2 regions of the Pseudomonas sp. 18-147 genome follow, and region 2 is predicted to be linked to the other one. Evidence: predicted binding sites of a transcription regulator. Region 2 holds the regulator's gene; the other holds the start of a gene.
What was found. The regulator LexA, encoded in region 2, represses DNA repair genes until DNA is damaged. The targets are predictions, from matches to a motif close to CTGTNTNNNNANACAG.

Region 1 (4,901 bases), 660 kb from region 2:
TCGCGATCGAAGTCCCATGGCGCGCGGCGACGTACGCCGCGGCGCTTCTCCGCCGGCAGGCCCTGTGGCCAGTCGTCGGGAATCAGCAGCTCGGCCGGGTTGAGGCGCTCCAGTTCGGCCAGCAGGGTTTCCCAGCCTTTTATCTCCTGGACGCTGAAGCGGCCGCTGGTGATGTCCAGCACGGCGAGGCCGAACAGGCGCTCGTCGCCGAGGATCGCCGCCAGCAGGTTGTCGCGGCGTTCGTCGAGCAGCGCTTCGTCGCTCACCGTACCGGGAGTGATGATCCGCACCACTTGGCGCTCCACCGGCCCCTTGCTGGTGGCCGGATCGCCGATCTGCTCGCAGATCGCCACCGACTCGCCGAGCTTGACCAGCTTGGCCAGGTAGCCCTCCGCGGAATGGAAGGGAATGCCTGCCATCGGGATCGCCTTGCCGCCGGACTGGCCGCGTGCGGTCAGGGTGATGTCGAGCAGTTTGGCGGCCTTCTTCGCGTCCTCGTAGAACAGCTCGTAGAAGTCGCCCATGCGATAGAACATCAATTGGTCGGGGTGCTGATGCTTCAGTTTGAAGTACTGCTGCATCATCGGCGTGTGCTGGGAGAGGTCGGTCATACGGGCCTTCGGAAGCGGGCTTTGGACGGTGCAAAAGAGGGTAATGTTAACCCGATTCGCCGGCCTGTGTCGGGTCCGTTCGGAACCGGCGCGGACCCTCAGGTCCGCGCCTGTGCGGGCTGCTTTCAGCGTGCCGCGGTATAGCTGGCGCCGAGCTTCTGCCGACCGTCGGGCAGGTTGATCTGCGCCGGGTCGAGACGCCAGACCCGCGCCGCGGCGATGTCGCCGAGGAGCAGGCTGTAGGTCGGGTCGAACGAAGTGCTGGAGAAGATCAGGTAGTCCTCGTTCACCGGCGCGGCGTCGGAATTGTCGCCCTGGCAGTGGTTGAGCGGCAGGATCGCCGGGGTGCCGGGCGGGCTGTTGGGTACGACCATGGCCAACTGGTCGTTGCCGGCCGGCTGGGTACGCGAGAGGAAGTAGGCGGTGTAGTCGCGTACCACCGGGTAATAGTCGCGGCCCCCCGCGGCCGGGGTGGCGAGGGCGCTGACCTGGCCGTTCTCCAGGTTCCTGCGCACCACCCGCAGGCTGTCGCCGGCTCCTGTCGCGTAGACCACGTACTTGCCTGAGGGTGTGAGGAACGGCATCGACTCCTCGGTGCTCCAGCCGTCGCCGGTCACGGCTTTCCAGGCGCTCACGCCGACGCTGCCATCGCCATTGAAGACCAGGGTGGCGAGGCGGATGTCGCCCTCGTGCTTGAGCACGACCTGGCGGCCGTCGAAGGAGAACTTCGGATCCTCGTTGCGACCGCCGATGGCCGCGGTCAGGTTGCTCGGCGCCTGGGTACCGCCGATGGCCCAGGCGAACACGTGCCAGGCGCCATTCTGGCGGCCCATGAAGGTCAGGTAGCGGCCGTCCGGGGAGAAATGCGCATTCATCGGGTCCTCGATGTTCCAGCCGGGCTGGTTGAGCTGGCGGGTGCTCTTGCTCTTGAAATCGTGCAGGTAGAGGTTCGAGGAGCCGTCCCCGTACTCCATATAGCTGTGGTAGACCAGGCGCCCGCCGAGCGCGGGCAGGCTGCTGGCGGGTTGCAGGGCCAGGTTGGCGGTGCAGGCCGCATGGGCGGGGAGGCTGGCAACGGGGGAGAGGAGCAGGGCGAGGGAGAGCAGAGAGACCTTGAGTGGCGCGATGTTCATGGTGTGCCTTTCCTTGGACGGTGATGGAACACGCATGTTCGCGCATTCGCTGCCTTCGCGCGGTTGCGCTTGTCCGAAAGCTGCTTCTGAATGGAAAAGCCGATGGTGTAGGGTAGTCCCTTTCCGTTTCTACCCTGGAGAACAGTGATGACCCTGATGGAGTCCGACCTGACCGTACTGGCCGCCCGCCTCGGCGAAAGCCTTCGTTACCTGGGCGAGCAGGTCAGCACGGCGGAATCCTGCACCGGTGGCGGCATCGCCGAGGCGATCACCCGCATCCCGGGGAGTTCGGGCTGGTTCGAGGCTGGCTACGTGACCTACTCGAACCGCCAGAAGACCCTCCAGCTGGAGGTGCCCGAGTCGCTGTTCCCGGCAGTCGGCGCGGTCAGCCGGGAAGTGGTCGAGGCCATGGTGCGCGGCGCCCAGCGGCACAGCGGGGCGCGTTTCGCGGTGGCGGTGAGCGGTGTCGCCGGGCCCGACGGCGGCTCGCCGGAAAAGCCGGTAGGCACGGTCTGGCTGGCCTGGGCCGACGGCGAGCGGCTGGTCAGTGAGCGCTGCCAGTTCAACGGCGACCGCGACGCCGTGCGCCGGCAGACGGTGGCGACCGCGCTGACCGGCCTGCTGCGCATGAGCAACGGCGAGAACCCGGGCTAGCCGCGCCTGCGGGCAACCGTTCGGAACATTCTTCCCGTCGGGGGTAGGCGAGCGACTTGCCCTGTGGAATAATACTGTCTACTTATACAGTTGTTCGTGGCCGTCCGGCCGCCCTGACTTCGCGAGGACTTCAATGGACGAGAACAAGAAGCGCGCCCTGGCCGCGGCCCTGGGACAGATCGAACGCCAATTCGGCAAAGGCGCGGTCATGCGCATGGGCGACCATGAGCGCCAGGCGATCCCGGCCATCTCCACCGGCTCCCTGGGTCTGGACATCGCCCTCGGCATCGGCGGCCTGCCCAAGGGCCGGATCGTCGAGATCTACGGTCCGGAATCCTCGGGCAAGACCACCCTGACCCTCTCGGTGATCGCCGAGGCCCAGAAACAGGGCGCCACCTGTGCCTTCGTCGACGCCGAGCACGCGCTCGATCCCGACTATGCCGGCAAGCTGGGCGTCAACGTCGACGACCTGCTGGTCTCCCAGCCGGACACCGGCGAGCAGGCCCTGGAAATCACCGACATGCTGGTGCGCTCCAACGCGGTCGACGTGATCATCGTCGACTCCGTGGCCGCGCTGGTACCCAAGGCCGAGATCGAAGGCGAGATGGGCGACGCCCACGTCGGCCTGCAGGCACGCCTGATGTCCCAGGCGCTGCGCAAGATCACCGGCAATATCAAGAACGCCAACTGCCTGGTCATCTTCATCAACCAGATCCGCATGAAGATCGGCGTCATGTTCGGCAACCCGGAAACCACCACCGGCGGTAACGCACTGAAGTTCTACGCCTCGGTCCGCCTGGACATCCGTCGTACCGGCGCGGTGAAGGAAGGCGACGAGGTGGTGGGTAGCGAAACCCGCGTCAAGGTGGTGAAGAACAAGGTTTCCCCGCCGTTCCGCCAGGCCGAGTTCCAGATCCTCTACGGTAAGGGCATCTACCGTACCGGCGAGATCATCGATCTGGGCGTGCAATTGGGTCTGGTCGAGAAGTCCGGCGCCTGGTACAGCTACCAGGGCAGCAAGATCGGCCAGGGCAAGGCGAACGCCGCCAAGTACCTGGAAGACAATCCGGAAATCGGTTCGGTACTGGAGAAGACCATTCGCGACCAGTTGCTGGCCAAGAGCGGCCCGGTGAAGGCCGACGCCGAAGAAGTGGCTGACGCCGAAGCCGATTGAGGCCAATGGCGATCGTGCTCGATACGCCCGTCGCCGTGCGGCGGGCGGCCATGGATCTGCTGGCGCGCCGTGAGCACGGGCGCGCCGAGCTTTCCCGCAAGTTGCGCCAGCGTGGCGCGTCTGCCGAGTTGATCGATCCTGCCCTCGACCGCCTGGCCGAGGAAGGTCTGCTCGACGAATCCCGCTATCTCGAAAGCTTCATCGCCAGTCGCGCCCGTAGCGGCCATGGGCCGTTGCGCATCCGTGAGGAACTGGCGCAGCGCGGTCTGCCGCGCGCCGATATCGAAAGGGCGCTGGGTGCCTGCGAGGTCGACTGGAGTGCGCAATTGCGTGAGGTCTGGCGCCGCAAGTTCGCCCGCCTGCCGCAGGACGCCAGGGAAAAGGCCCAGCAGGGCCGCTTCCTGGCGTACCGGGGTTACTCCATGGAGTCGATCAGCCGCCTGTTGAACGGCCGCAGCGACGATTGAGCGCGTGCCGGAGCGGCAGCTTCAGTCCCAGTTTTCCGGCAGGTTGATGTAGTCCAGCAATTCCCGCAGCCGCCCCTGGTCGCGCCCGTTGAACACGAAGGCGAGGCGGGTCAGGTTGCGGAACTCCGGTTCGTCCTGTTCCTGCTCGCTGTAGGCCTGCTGCTGGAAGCCGCCGCTCAGGCAGAGGCTGGCGAAGTGTTCGTGCAGGTGCGCCAGCGCGGCTTCGTTCAGGGCGTGGTTCAGGCGAATCACGAAAGTGCCTTTCAGCCAGCGGCTGGAGTGGAAGTTGCGGTAGAACTGGGCGATTTCCTTCACCGCGTCTTCGGCCGAATGCACCAGGCGCATCAGGCGCATGTCGGCCGGCAGGATATAGTGATTCTCCAGCAACTGTTCCTGCATGAACTCCAGGGCGTGTTCCCAGTAGCGGCCGCCCGGCTGGTCGAGCAGCACGATCGGCACCAGCGGACTCTTGCCGGTCTGTACCAGGGTCAGCACTTCCAGTGCCTCGTCTAGGGTGCCGAAGCCGCCGGGGCAGAGCACCAGGCCGTCGGCTTCCTTGACGAAGAACAGCTTGCGCAGGAAGAAAAAGTGGAACGACAGCAGGTTGCCGCTGCCGTCCACCGTATGGTTGGCGTGCTGCTCGAAGGGCAGGGTGATGTTGAAGCCCAGGCTGTTCTCCAGCCCGGCGCCTTCGTGGGCGGCGGCCATGATGCCGCCGCCGGCGCCGGTGATCACCATCAGGTCGTAGCGGGCCAGTTCCTCGCCCAACTTGCGCGCCAGGGCATAGACCGGATGTTCGACTGGCGTGCGCGCCGAGCCGAACACGGTGACCTTGCGTCGCCGCTTGAACTGCTCGAGGACG
Region 2 (4,901 bases):
GATGCCGAGCGGGCGATGAATGCCCAGGCGATCATCCAGGGGGAGCGCGAGTCGGCGCTGTTCCACCTTTATGGCGCAGTGCTCGGTGTATGCCATGAGATCGCCGGTTACTACCGTCTGCCGCAGGCTGCCGCTCCTCGCGTGGATGCATTGCTGAATGCCGAAGTGCTGGCGGCCGCGCCCAGCCCCGAGCTGGCTGAACTGGTGGAGTTGGCGTCGCAGCCGGAAACCTGGCTGGGCCAGTTGCTGGGCGCCTACTCCGAGCTGTTCCTGCCGCCGCGACCGACCAAGGCAGCGAAGATCGACCCCAGCACACCGTTGATCGTTGCCGTGAGTATCGACGAAGAAGCCCCCTTGCTTTCTCGCGAAACCCTCGAGGAATGGCGGCAGTCGCTGAAGCAATTGGTCCTGCGTTTTCGCGAGAGCCTGACGGAGCTGTAACGCCGTCGTCATTCGCCGATCAGCGGTAGGACATTTTCCTACCGTTCCACTCGGTTGATTTGCCAGCAAAAAAATTTAGCGGATGCCGTCCGGGCGCTCTGGAACCGCCGTTACAGGCGCGAGAGGGGAACCGGAAGGCGGATGCGGGCTAGGGATGCACTGGATGGGCTGTTACAATGTCGCGTCTTCGTAGAGAGCGTCTGTCATGCCAACATCCTTCCTTGAAATCGTAGAAATGCCCGACGGGCGCATCGTGCTGCGTCGCGCCGATGACGAGGAGGCGTTGGTGACCCTGGAGTTCTCCGGGGACGCGAAGAATTTCCTGCAAGGCCAGCATGTCGAAGTGGCCAAGGCCATGTTCAATGTCGGCGTGCAAATGGCCGGTCGTCTTGCCGAGGGCGAGATGGAACACGACGAAGGCCCCCGCGTCCTGCACTGAACGCTGTCCCCCGCCGTTTTTTCAACCCAGACGAATATTCAGGCTCTGTGCTTGGCCCAGTTGGGCGGCGCGGGACAGTTGCTTGCGCGCCGCCCGGCTCAGCGGCTCCAGCCAACTGACCACGGTGTGGCTGCGGCCCAGGCGCAAGGCCTCGCAACTGAGCGCCAGGGCAGCGGCGTTGTCCTTCGCCTGCAGTAGCAGGATGCGCTCGCGGTTCAGGCCGGCGCGGCGCAGCCATTCATGGGTCAGGCTCGCCGGCGGAGCGATCAGGGTCAGCCAGCGGGCATCCTGTTCCTCGCTGAGCTCGCGGAGAATCGGTGCGAGCAGGGTCAGGCAGTGCCCCGGCAGGCCGCTGAGCGAAAGTTCGCTAAAGGCAGCGGGTTCCTCGATGGAGGCGCTGGAAGGGCTGTCGATGACATCGTCGAGCAAGGGTGCGCCGTTGCTGGCCCAGAACGCTTCCTGGAACAGTGGCAACTGGGCGCTGGGCAGCGAGTGGGAGGTCTGCATGGTATCTCCTGTCAGCGCCGGATCACGCCGACGCTCAAGCCTTCGATGATCAGTTCCTGCTCCTTCAGATCGACTTCGATCGGAGCGAACTCAGGGTTTTCCGCCAGCAGCCAGACCTTGCTGCCTTCGCGCTTGAAGCGTTTCACCGTGACCTCCTCGCCGATCCGCGCGACCACCACCTGGCCGTTGCGCGCTTCGCGGGTGACGTGGACGGCCAGCAGGTCGCCGTCGAGGATGCCGATGTCCTTCATGCTCATGCCGCGCACGCGCAACAGGTAGTCGGCGCGAGGATTGAAGAAGGCGGGATTGATCCGGCAGGATTCCTCGATGTTCTGTTCGGCGAGGATCGGTGCGCCGGCGGCGACCCGTCCGATCACCGGCAGGCCCTCATCGTCGTTGGCGGCATGCGGTTCGAAGCCGGGAATGCGGATGCCGCGAGAGGCGCCCGGAGTCATTTCGATGGCGCCCTTGCGTGCCAGCGCCTTGAGGTGCTCCTCGGCGGCGTTCGGCGACTTGAAGCCGAGTTCCTGGGCGATTTCCGCCCGGGTCGGCGGAAAGCCGTGGTCTTCCAGGCAGCGCTTGATGAAGGAGAGGATCTCGGCTTGGCGGGGCGTCAGCTTCTGCATGTCGTCGCTCTGTGTTTTTATCCAGTGACTGGGATTATATACAGTGAGCGGGGCGTGGCAATGATTTTCCGCATGACATTTCGTCCTGCGTCACGATGAAGTTGGCCAGTGTCTTGCTTCCGTTTTTCGGGACTTCTCTGTAATTTTCCTGACTGGTGCGTCATCTGCCGCTTGACAAGGGATGTGGCTGAAACGTATGTTTCAAACAAGTGTTTGTCAGGCGGAGAAACCATGGCCCAGTCGGAAACCGTCGAACGCATTCTCGATGCGGCGGAACAGCTGTTCGCGGAAAAAGGCTTCGCCGAAACCTCGTTGCGTCTGATCACCAGCAAGGCCGGGGTCAACCTGGCGGCGGTGAATTATCACTTCGGTTCGAAGAAGGCGCTGATCCAGGCGGTGTTCTCGCGCTTCCTCGGGCCATTCTGCGCCAGCCTGGAAAAGGAGCTGGATCGTCGCCAGGCCAAGCCCGAGGCCCAGCACGCCACCCTGGAGGACCTCCTGCACCTGCTGGTGTCCCAGGCGATGGCGGTGAAGCCGCGCAGCGGCAACGACCTGTCGATCTTCATGCGCTTGCTCGGCCTGGCCTTCAGCCAGAGCCAGGGGCACCTGCGCAAGTACCTGGAGGAGGTCTACGGCAAGGTCTTCCGGCGCTACATGCTGCTGGTCAACGAGGCTGCGCCGAAGCTGCCGCCCATCGAGCTGTTCTGGCGCGTGCACTTCATGCTCGGCGCGGCCGCCTTCAGCATGTCGGGGATCAAGGCCCTGCGGGCGATGGCGGAAACCGATTTCGGCGTGAACACTTCCACCGAGCAGGTGATGCACCTGATGGTGCCGTTCTTCGCTGCCGGCATGCGCGCCGAGAGCGGCATCGACGATCCGCTGCTGGCCGGGGCGCAACTGCGCCCGCGGAACAAGACGCCCGCCAAGGCCTGATCGCAGACGGCGCCCCAGGGCGCCGTTTTCTTTTCTCCTTTCTCTGTGCTCCGGGCGGAACTCCATGCGCCAGGCCGGCTCCATTGGCAGGCGCGCGGTACCGCCCCGGGACTTAAGTCTTTCTGCCGGGTGCAGTACAGTGTGCGCTGTCTGAGGCCCGTGACGGCGGGCTTCGCTGATTTCCAGGCCATAGGACTCTTCATGCAAGGCTCTCTGATGCTCGACATCGGCGGCACCTGGCTGACCGCCGAGGACCGCCAAATCCTGCGCCACCCCGAGGTGGGCGGGCTGATCATCTTCGCTCGCAACATCGAGCATCCTGCCCAGGTTCGCGAACTGTGTGCGGCCATTCGCGCCATCCGTCCCGACCTGTTGCTGGCCGTCGACCAGGAAGGAGGGCGCGTGCAGCGCCTGCGCCAGGGCTTCGTGCGCCTGCCGGCGATGCGCGCGATCGCCGACAACCCCAATGCCGAAGAGCTGGCCGAGCATTGTGGCTGGCTGATGGCGACCGAGGTGCAGGCGGTCGGCCTCGACCTGAGTTTCGCGCCGGTGCTGGATCTCGATCACCAGCGCAGCGCCGTGGTCGGTAGCCGCGCCTTCGAGGGCGACCCGGAGCGTGCCGCGCTGCTTGCCGGTGCTTTCATTCGCGGCATGCATGCCGCCGGGATGGCCGCCACCGGCAAGCATTTTCCCGGTCACGGCTGGGCCGAGGCCGATTCCCATGTGGCGATTCCCGAAGACGCGCGCAGTCTCGAGGAAATCCGGCGCAGCGACCTGGTTCCGTTCGCCCGCCTGGCCGGACAGCTCGACGCGCTGATGCCGGCCCATGTCATCTATCCGCAGGTCGACCCGCAGCCCGCCGGCTTTTCCCGGCGCTGGTTGCAGGAGATCCTGCGCGGCGAGCTGAAGTTCGACGGGGTGATATTCAGCGACGACCTGTCGATGGCCGGCGCCCATGTGGTCGGCGACGCCGCCAGCCGCATCGAGGCCGCCCTGGCCGCGGGCTGCGACATGGGCCTGGTGTGCAACGACCGGGCTTCCGCCGAGCTGGCCCTGGCTGCCCTGCAACGCCTGAAGGTGACCCCGCCGTCGCGTCTGCAACGCATGCGTGGCAAGGGCTACGCGAATACCGACTATCGCCAGCAGCCGCGCTGGCTGGAAGCACTGTCCGCGTTGCGCGCCGCGCAACTGATTGATTGAGGGAGCTGTCGATGAGTGTCTACGCGATTATCGGAGGAACCGGCCTGACCCAGCTGGAAGGGCTGACGCTGGGCGAGTCCCTGCCGATCGAAACGCCGTATGGCGCGCCGTCCGCGCCGCTCCAGCGTGGCCGCTACGCCGGGCGCGAGGTGCTGTTCCTGGCACGTCACGGTCATCCGCACCGCTTCCCGCCGCACCAGGTGAACTACCGCGCCAATCTCTGGGCGCTGAAGCAGGCGGGTGCCGAGGCGGTGATCGCGGTCAACGCGGTGGGTGGCATCCATGCGGCGATGGGAACGGGGCACCTGTGCGTGCCGCACCAGTTGATCGACTACACCTCGGGACGCGAGCACACCTATTTTGCCGGCGATATCGAGCATGTCACCCATATCGACTTCAGCCACCCCTATGACGAGCCGTTGCGCCAGCGCCTGATCGAGGCGTTGCGTGCGTTGGGGCTGGCGCACAGCAGCCATGGGGTCTACGCCTGCACCCAAGGGCCGCGCCTGGAAACGGTGGCGGAAATCGCCCGGTTGGAGCGGGACGGCAACGATATCGTCGGCATGACCGGCATGCCCGAGGCGGCACTGGCCCGCGAGCTGGACCTGCCCTACGCCTGCCTGGCGCTGGTGGTCAATCCCGCGGCGGGCAAGTCGGCGGGGATCATCACCATGGCCGAAATCGAACAGGCGTTGCACGATGGCATCGGCAAGGTGCGCGAGGTGCTGGCGCGGGTCCTGGCCGGCTAGGCGGCC

Region 1: the regulator LexA is predicted to act here: its motif matches at 2,473-2,488, upstream of recA (recombinase RecA).

The regions. Positions count from the first base shown of each region.
Region 1 is NZ_CP182296.1:1,609,379-1,614,279, forward strand. Features, by position in the region: gene mutS (DNA mismatch repair protein MutS) at 1-611, opposite strand, end outside; gene ACM0M4_RS07860 (TolB family protein) at 737-1,744, opposite strand; gene ACM0M4_RS07865 (CinA family protein) at 1,892-2,398, shown strand; gene recA (recombinase RecA) at 2,532-3,572, shown strand; gene recX (recombination regulator RecX) at 3,578-4,039, shown strand; gene ACM0M4_RS07880 (LOG family protein) at 4,061-4,901, opposite strand, start outside.
Region 2 is NZ_CP182296.1:2,266,550-2,271,450, forward strand. Features, by position in the region: gene ACM0M4_RS10910 (DUF6586 family protein) at 1-441, shown strand, start outside; gene ACM0M4_RS10915 (hypothetical protein) at 647-880, shown strand; gene sulA (SOS-induced cell division inhibitor SulA) at 902-1,387, opposite strand; gene lexA (transcriptional repressor LexA) at 1,399-2,013, opposite strand; gene psrA (transcriptional regulator PsrA) at 2,245-2,946, shown strand; gene nagZ (beta-N-acetylhexosaminidase) at 3,148-4,146, shown strand; gene ACM0M4_RS10940 (S-methyl-5'-thioinosine phosphorylase) at 4,158-4,895, shown strand.